3 regions of the Halomonas bluephagenesis genome follow, and region 1 is predicted to be linked to each of the others. Evidence: predicted binding sites of a transcription regulator. Region 1 holds the regulator's gene; each other region holds the start of a gene.
The links. The regulator PhoB, encoded in region 1, activates phosphate uptake and scavenging genes when phosphate is short. The targets are predictions, from matches to a motif close to TGTCATANNNNTGTCANA.
Positions count from the first base shown of each region.

Region 2: the regulator PhoB is predicted to act here: its motif matches at 1,863-1,880, upstream of REH51_RS07070 (PhoX family protein).
Region 3: the regulator PhoB is predicted to act here: its motif matches at 1,391-1,408, upstream of phbB (acetoacetyl-CoA reductase).

Region 1 covers NZ_CP133631.1:1,976,294-1,979,423, forward strand. The annotation lists gene phoR (phosphate regulon sensor histidine kinase PhoR) at 18-1,325, opposite strand; gene phoB (phosphate regulon transcriptional regulator PhoB) at 1,328-2,017, opposite strand; gene ubiA (4-hydroxybenzoate octaprenyltransferase) at 2,114-3,004, opposite strand; gene REH51_RS08690 (chorismate--pyruvate lyase family protein) at 3,039-3,130, opposite strand, start outside.
Region 2 covers NZ_CP133631.1:1,607,887-1,611,016, reverse strand. The annotation lists gene REH51_RS07080 (TonB-dependent receptor domain-containing protein) at 1-1,410, opposite strand, end outside; gene hemP (hemin uptake protein HemP) at 1,522-1,689, opposite strand; gene REH51_RS07070 (PhoX family protein) at 1,944-3,130, shown strand, end outside.
Region 3 covers NZ_CP133631.1:2,506,417-2,509,546, reverse strand. The annotation lists gene REH51_RS11270 (DUF349 domain-containing protein) at 1-371, shown strand, start outside; gene phbB (acetoacetyl-CoA reductase) at 464-1,210, opposite strand; tRNA gene REH51_RS11260 (tRNA-Met) at 1,487-1,563, shown strand; gene REH51_RS11255 (sodium-dependent transporter) at 2,306-3,130, opposite strand, start outside.

The DNA of each region.
Region 1 (3,130 bases):
TATGTATTCAAACAGTATTAAGCGAGGTGGGGTTCGCTTTCGACAACGCGGGATGACGGAAAAACACAGCGAAAGAGGGCCCCTTCGCCAGGGAGAGATTCAATTTGTAGCAGCGCATCATGTCTCAGCAACACGTGTTTCACAATCGCTAGGCCAAGGCCCGTACCACCAGTTGCCGTGCTACGTCCTTTATCAACACGATAAAAGCGTTCGGTTAAGCGTGGGATATGAACAGGATCTACCCCCTCGCCGTCATCATCGACTTCAATGCAAGCACCGCCATTCGGTAGGGTTTTCCAGCGAAGCGTTATCTGACTACCCTCCGGGGTATATCGCACGGCATTAAAGACAAGGTTAGAAATAGCGCTATGCAGCTCCTGCTCACTACCAACTAATCGCGCATCGTTCTCAAGCACGACTTGAACATTGTGCTGTCGATTAGACAGCGCTAGCGCATCGCGGCGGATACTCTCGAGCATTGGCCCCAGCGCCAGCGCGTGATGATCTTCTCCACCTTGGTCAATTTCTAACCGAGAGAGCAATAGCAAATCGTTGACTAAGTTTTGCATCCGCTTCGTCTGCTCTTCCATTTGAGCAATACCTCGGCCCAAACGTGGTGGAAGTTGCTCTTTCAAGTCGCCGTAGGTTTCCAAATACCCCGTTAGTACCGTTAGTGGAGTGCGCAGTTCATGGGAAACGTTGGCGACAAAATCACGACGCATCTGCTCTAAACGATGCAAGCGGGTAATATCCCGCGCCATGACCAAGCGTTCATCATCACCATAGAGGGTAATTTGATATTGAAGGATACGCCGTTCATCGATGGGCGACGTTAAGGTCAGCGGCTCACCGTATTTACGCGCATTAAAGTAGCTGATAAATCGCGGGTCACGAAGTAGGTTGGTAATGTGCTGGCCACGGTCATGGGCTGTTTGCAGGCCCAGCATTTCTGTCGCGGCGCTGTTCCACCACTCAAGGTCTCCGTGCCGATCAAGCATGACGACACTATCACGCATTGCTTCGGATGATTCCTGAATACGTGCAAGGGTGGCACGTAAACGGTTCTGAGTAATTCGCTGGCTCTTTTGGTAGCGATACAAGCGATCGAACAGCTCGCCCCACATACCGCTCGCAGCAGGTGGCTCATCATGGGGATGAAGCGTTAACCACTTAAAGAGCGCACGCAGTTGACGCAGTTGATAAACCAAGCAAACGGCTAAGCCCGCAGCAAATCCTAGACCAGGCAGCCCCAGCAGCCACCCCAGGCACGCGCCTAGGGCAGCCAACCACGCAACCCGCCATAACTCTCGGCTCCACAGGCGCACCGTTACACCCGCGCGGAAAAACGGTACCCAGTGCCTCTCACCGTTTGAATGAGACTCTGGTGAGCTTCCCCTAAGGCCTTACGTAGACGTCGGATGTGAACATCTACCGTCCGTTCTTCAACATATACGTTACCGCCCCACACCTGGTCGAGCAGTTGGCTACGGGTATAAGCACGCTCTTGGTGGGTCATGAAAAACTGCAGCAATCGGTATTCCGTAGGCCCCATTTCCAAGGCCTTACCGTAAGCACTCACACGGTGGCTCACCGGGTCTAATAGCAAGCCGTTAATTTCGATAGGATCTTCGACACCACGGGGGGTGGTACGTCGCAATACCGCTTTCAAGCGCGCCACCAGTTCGCGGGGAGAGAAAGGCTTGGTGATATAATCGTCTGCCCCGGCCTCTAGACCTTGAATCTTGTTATCTTCTTCGCCTTTAGCAGTCAGCATAATGATAGGCACTTCGGCAGTGGCTTCTTCACGCTTTAAACGCCTTGCAAGCTCAATACCGCTGGTGCCCGGCATCATCCAGTCCAGCAAAAGTAGATCTGGCTGGTGGTCAACCATCATTGCGTGGGCATCCTGGGCGTTATCCGCTTCAAGCACGCGATAGTCAGCCATTTCCAGCGCCACAGCGATCATCTCGCGGATAGGCGCCTCATCATCGACAATCAAAACGGTCTTGGCGGTCATTCCAGGGCCTCACGGTGTTCAATGAAAGGTAACTCAAAGACATGTCAGTGACGATAACACCATGACTTGATGACAATTCTATGACATAGAGGATATTTAGCCAGTTATTGGCCACCAACTTAGTGCAATACCTGCAAAAATTAACAATCCAGACCAATGATTATTAAGGAATGCCTGGAAGCAGCGATCACGCTCACGGTCAGCAATTAACCGCTGTTGGTGGGCAAACGTAGCGGCCATACCTGCTAGCCCAAGCCAGAAAAAACCACCTAAACCAACACGCCATCCTACCCAGGCAAGTAATCCCAGTGTCATCACTTGCAGCACACCAATTATCAAACGGTCAGCGCTACCAAACAGCACCGCGGTAGATTTAATGCCAATTTTAAGGTCATCGTCGCGGTCGACCATGGCATATTGGGTATCGTAGGCAACGGTCCACAACACATTCGCGCTAAACAATAGCCATGCTTCAAACGGTACATGGCCCAATACCGCACCAAATGCCATGGGTATCGCCCAAGAGAACGCAGCCCCCAAGACCACCTGGGGAAAGTGGGTATAGCGTTTCATAAACGGGTAGATAAACGCTAAGACAACACCGCCTATCGAAAGCAGCACCGTAAACCAGTTGGTCAATAGCACTAAAACGAAAGCAGTGGCTACCAGCGCGATAAACAGCAGCTGAGCCTCGGTTTCACTGATACGGCCAGTGGCTAGCGGACGATGCTTAGTGCGCTTTACATGACCATCGAAATGGCGGTCAGCGTAATCATTGACCACGCAACCCGCGGCGCGCATAACGTACACGCCGGCAATAAAGATCAGCAGCACATTTCGCCCAGGCACGCCCTCTGCCGCTAGCCACAGTGCCCATAAGGTGGGCCACATCAATAGCCAAGTACCAATCGGGCGGTCCAACCGCATTAAATGTAAGAAACCTGCCACTCGGGCCCATCCCGTTGGCCGCAACAGAGAACGATCCATGCTTACCTCTCAAAAAGAAAACGCTGGCGATAGCCTAGCGCGAAGGCAGGCCAAGATCATCAGCCATGGTCGATAAAAAGTACTCCTGCACCAAGAGTGACAACCCACTATGCTGAAACACTGAGC
Region 2 (3,130 bases), 370 kb from region 1:
AAGGCTAGGGTTGGGAATCCAGTAGTTGTCGGGCGTACAGAAAAATGGCCCTGCACAGAACCCAGCAAAGTGGCGCTCGTTAGCGTAAAGCTCGGAAAGGCTGGGCGCGCGGAAGGCTTCGGCGTAGCCTGAGAAAAGCATCAAGGAGTCGTCGGGTCGCCAGGCAAGGCGGAAGCGCGGCGACACTTGGTCGTGCACGCTGTCGGCATCGTTTTGACCGCTGGCGTCATAGCGGTCGTAGCGAGCGCCTATGCCAACGTCAAACTGCCCCGCGCCGCCTTCAGCCAAGTAGCTACCGGCAGTGAGGGTCGTGTCTAAATATGCCGCTTGGGTATCAATATCTGCCTTGGGGAAACCATTCGCTTCACCATCAGGCCGCTGACGGGCCTGTTCTAGCTCGGCACCAAACACCAGCGTTTGTGAAAGCCAGCCGTGATCGATGCTGTGATAGCCGTCGCTCTGCAGGCCAACTCGTTCAAGGGTACGGCTAGCCTGTGGCTCGTCGATATCTTGTTGGCTAAAAGTGAGCTGTGAGGTGATTTCGGTGGCACCACTCGGTTGCCAGCGGTGGCCAAGCTGTACGTTATTGCTCTCAACATCACGGTCGCGTAATGGGTTGCTAGCGCTGGTTGATAGCTGCTGCGGATTAGCGGGTTGGGTGGCGCGCTCGTCATAGTGCTGCCAGCTAATAAACACCCGCTGTTCGTCATTTGGCATCCAGCCGCCTTTGAGCAGCAGGCTATTGAGGCTGGCATCTTCTACTGCTTCATCACCGCCCGCGCGACGAATATCGCCGGACTCGCTGCGGCCCACAGAAAATAGCCCATCCACTTGCCCATTAGCCGTGTCGCGGCGGCCAAACGCGGTCAGGCTGCCGCGTAGCTCGTTGTTAGCCGTCGCCCCACCTAGGGAAAGACGTGCCCCGCTATCTTCACCTGGGGCTAACAGGTCGCTGGCCTCGACACTGGTAAAGCTAACAACGCCGCCCATGGCGTTGCTACCGTACAGACTGGAAAGCGAGCCACGGGCAATCTGCACTTCTTGAATCAGCGCTGGGTCTAGAAAAAAGTTGCCCACATGTCCGGTGGAAATATCTTGGCGAACGCCATCCAGGCGCACCAGTACACCATTTCTCCCGAAGCCACGCATACTCAGCGTTTGGCCGTTACGGCGTCCTTGGCCAGCAACATGCAGGCCAGGCTGGCGGCTCAGCACGTCTTCAACGCGGCTCGCAGTGGCAAGCGTTGCGTCTTGGCGGTCAATGATGTCGATAATCAGCGGTGCGCGGGACAGATCCGTCGGTGCTCGGGTACCTGTTACCGTGACGGGATCTAAATCCGTGTCATTGGCGTAGGCGGGCAATAGAGGAAGTAAGGTAAGGCAAAGGCCTAACGTGTGAGTTGGTTTCATGGGCCAGACAGTTCCAGCAGAAAGTGATGGATAATGTTGCTGGCTGGGGGCGATGGGCTACCTGGCTGGCTAAAAATTTTAGTAGTAGGTAAGTGATTATTTTTAAAAGGCTTACGCTGTTAAGATCAGCTTGCCGCTTTTCGTGCGGCGCAGCACATAGCGTCGCTGTTCATGGTGAATAACCAACTGACCGTCTTGATCAAGCAGCGCCTGACTTGTCACCTCGCGAGATGCGCTAGGTGAGCCTTCTGGCGAAACATCTTTTTTCCTAGGCTGCATGAGAGGTTATGTCCTGTGGTAATGATAACTATTAGCATTAATTTAGCAGACTTCCCCCTCGCTCACAACCATCACTCTTAACCATCGTTCTCAACTAACGTGCAGACGCTTCGCTAAAGGTTTAATAGTCGGTGAAAGCTTGCTAATGAACGTTCATATAACAGTAGAGTGCTCGTCATTACCCTGTCATCTAAATTGATTAGTGTCTCCTTAACTTAAAACTAGCGCGTGTTAACCGTGACAAGGGGACCGTTATGAGCAAGGAAATTGAAGATCACCGCCTGTTTAATCAGAGCAGCAACCAGCCATTTGCGGATGTGTTGGCGCAGCATGTTTCACGGCGTGCGGTAATGCGTGGCGGCTTAGGCTTGGCCGCTGCTTCAATGCTTGGCTTTGGCGGCGCCGCCCAAGCGCTGGCTTCAAACGGGGCGCAAAAAACGCCGTTGACGCTGGCGTTTGAGGCGGTTCAAGGGTCGCGAACAGATGCTGTCGTAGTGCCAGAAGGCTATATTGCCCAAGTGCTTGTGCCGTGGGGAACGCCGTTGAGCGCTGGTGACAGCTGGCAGCCCGACCAGCCAATGACCGCCGAGCGTAAAGCCGCTAGCGTGGGTATGAACCACGATGGAATGGCTGGTTTTGCCCTGGATGCCGATAACGCCTCGCAGCGCTTTGTGTTAGCCCTCAACAACGAATATATCGAACAAGATGCGCTCTGGGCTCCGCAGGGTGGCCCCACTGACGCTGGAGGCAAGCGTCCAGCGGAGGAGTCGCGTACCGAAATCAACGCTCACGGCGTCACCATTGTCGAAGTCGAAAAAGATGCTAACGGTCACTGGTCGCATGTGCCTGGATCATCCTATAACCGCCGTTTTACCAGCGCGACACCGATGGAACTTGCTGGCCCGGTGGCGGGCAGCGACTATGTAAAAACGCGCTTTTCGCCAGTGGGTACTCAAACCCGTGGTACCAATAACAACTGTGGTCACGGAGTAACTCCTTGGGGGACTTATATCGCTTGCGAAGAGAACTGGCCCAATGTGTTCGTTAATCACGGTCAGCTCTTCCAGGACGACGCGCGGATTGGTATCCCCACTGACAAAAGCCGCTATGGTTGGGATACCTCGGCGGGGGATGCCTCTGAAGAAAATGATGAGTTTGCCCGTTTCGATATCACGCCACGCGGTGAGCGTGCCGAAGATGACTACCGCAATGAAGCGCGCACTTTTGGCTACCAAGTAGAAGTCGACCCCTACAGTGATGCCCTCGCGGTTAAGCGCACAGCACTAGGCCGTTTCCGCCATGAAGGGTGTTGGTTAGGCAAGCTAGAGGCCGGTCAGCCGGTGGTTTATTACTCTGGTCACGATGCACGTAACGAGTACGTCTATAAATACGTTTCTGACGCTGCTTGGGACCCTGCCGATGCCAATCGCCCAGGCGAGGC
Region 3 (3,130 bases), 530 kb from region 1:
TACTGAGTGAAAGGCTTCCTGCTATTTTTACAGAGGCTCATCAGCAGCGTAATCATGCGCGGCTAACCGCCTCGATACCTCTCCCAGCCGAAAAACTTACAGAGCTGGAAGATGGGCTGGCTCGCCTAAGAGTGCACCTGTCTTTGCTAGCGCTAGGTAGCGTCAAACAGCGTGATGAACCTCTCCGGCTGGCGATTCAGGTAGAACGGCTGAATGAAGGGATAAACAACGAACGCAGCCGACCAGATGAAATTATCGACATATTAGCAGCGCTCATGGCGCTTGGCCCCATGCCTAACCAGCTGTGGCGCAAGGAAGCGGAAGAGTTTGACAATCTCTTTAGTCGTCTGGCGCGAGTACCGCATCCTTAAGCACTTCACACCCCACCAATGGCAACGGGAGGCGATTAGCCTCCCGTTAACGCTTTACCTTAATGAATAAAGCAACTTATCGTTTTGGGCGATTAGCCCATAAACTGACCGCCGTTAATATCAATATTGGCGCCAGTAATAAAACCTGACTCTTTATCTGCTAAGAACGTGACCAGACGACCAATCTCCTCCGGTGTACCGTAACGCTTCACTGGAATGGTTTCACGAATGGCTTCACGCACCTGTTCGGGAATTTTCATGATCATATCGGTGGCAATGTAGCCTGGCGATACGGTATTCACCGTAATGCCTTTGGTTGCCGTTTCTTGCGCCAGCGACATGGTCAACCCATGCATACCTGCTTTGGCAGCCGCATAGTTCACCTGCCCAAACTGGCCTTTGCGACCGTTGATAGAAGAAATATTGATGATGCGACCGTAACCCTGCTCCAGCATCATTTCAATTACACTGCGGCAGGGGTTGAAGACGCTATTAAGGTTGGTATCGATCACTTGATGCCACTGCTCATAGGACATCTTCTTCATAGTGCCATCACGAGTGATGCCAGCGCAGTTAACCAACACGCTGACAGGCCCATATTTTTCTTGGATTTCGCGAGCACCTTCTAGGCAGGCATTGTGGTCGGAAAGATCAACACCCGATAACGCGATGTTGTCATAACCGGCGGCTTGCTGAGTTTCCAGCCAGGTTTTGGCTTTCTCAGGATTATGATACCCCGCGACTACCAAATACCCCGCATCCGCCAATGAATGACAAATTGACGTTCCGATTCCACCAGTTCCACCAGTTACCCAGGCGACGGGGGCTTGATTGGCCATTGACTACCTCCCTGATATGACAAATGGCTTGGACGCTAAGCACTATTATGATGTCGAAAGCCATTCTAAATAAGCGCCGTAGCGCTTTAGCATTCACAGCACGTCGTATTGTTAGTTGAACGACGTACTGACAGTAAGCTTTTTGTTATGCCTATTGGAAGCATAGCTTTACTCTTCCAATGTTGCAGCAAGATGAAAGTCGCAACTTACCTTTAAAACGTTTTCTAGACAGGGTTGACATAGCGTAAAAAATGCGTAGAATACGCCACACGTTGATGCGGGGTGGAGCAGTCTGGTAGCTCGTCGGGCTCATAACCCGAAGGTCATCGGTTCAAATCCGGTCCCCGCTACCAAACATAGAGAAAGCCGTTACCGAAAGGTAGCGGTTTTTTTGTGTCTGAATTTTGTGAAGAAAGCTCACAAAAAAATATCGACTCAGTTCTTCACCCCCCTAGCAAGGTCATCGGTTCGCTTTTGTTTTAACATCGGCGGTCCCCGCTACCAAACATAGAGAAAGCCGTTACCGAAAGGTAGCGGTTTTTTTGTGTCTGAATTTTGTGAAGAAAGCTCACAAAAAACATCGACTCAGTTCTTCACCCCCCTAGCAAGGTCATCGGTTCGCTTTTGTTTTAACATCGCCGGTCCCCGCTACCAAACATAGAGAAAGCCGTTACCGAAAGGTAGCGGTTTTTTTGTGTCTGAATTTTGTGAAGAAAGCTCACAAAAAACATCGACTCAGTTCTTCACCCCCCTAGCAAGGTCATCGGTTCGCTTTTGTTTTAACATCGGCGGTCCCCGCTACCAAACATAGAAAAAGCCGTTACCGAAAGGTAGCGGTTTTTTGTGTCTAAATTTTGTGAAGAAAGCTCACAAAAAACATCGACTCAGTTCTTCACCACCCTAGGAAGGTCATCGGTTCGCTTTTGTTTTAACATCGGCGGTCCCCGCTACCCAACATAGAGAAAGCCGTTACCGAAAGGTAACGGCTTTTTTGTGGCTGAATTTTTTGAAGAAAGCTCACAAAAACATCGACTCAGTTCCTCACCACCCCAGGTAGTCAGAAAAGCGGCCGTTTTATTGAGACCACAATGGATATCAGGTGAGGCTTCGCACCATAACCACCAGGATCATTAACGGGCAGACCACACGGATATACCATGGCCACAGACGCCAAAATAGAGTGCGCTCGATCTCTGGAGCGCCCTGACGCAACTCCTGTAGCTTGGCGTTTCGAGACATTAGCCAGCCAACATAGAGACAGACTAAAGCGCCAATCACCGGCATGCTATTAATGGTGAGGCCGATCACCAAACCAAACAGCTGGTCAAAATTAAGCAGAATGAGCGTCGACCCTATAAACGCAGTTCCGCCAATCAGAAATGTTGAAAAACGGCGTGACAGACTGCCGGTTTCCTCCAGCGTCGATACAGGAACTTCTAGCGCAGGAAACATTGACGTCAGTGCTGCAACCGCTAACAGACCAAAAAACAGCACTTCCATCACCCCTCCCATGACGCCCAGCCGAGCAAACATCGCGGGCATCACATCGAACAGTAACGTCGCTGAGCTGGTCAACTCACCCTGCTCATTCATGATCTCAACACCAACAGCCTTGGCCACATAGAGCGACGGAATAATCAAAAGACCGGCTATGAACGCCACGCCCATATCGATAAACATCACCTGGGCACCTACTCGGGGTAAGTTCGCCTTGCGACTCAGATAAGAACCATAAACCACCATGGCACCAATACCGATGGAAAGTGAGAAGAAAGCCTGCCCCATGGCATCAAGTAACAGCTCGGTATTCACCTGTGAAAAGTCAGGCAACAGATAAACAACTAGCCCTTCCATCGCCCCGTCGAAGGTGAGAATGGTTAAAATCAACACCAGCATGGTAACGATTAGTAGAGGCATCAG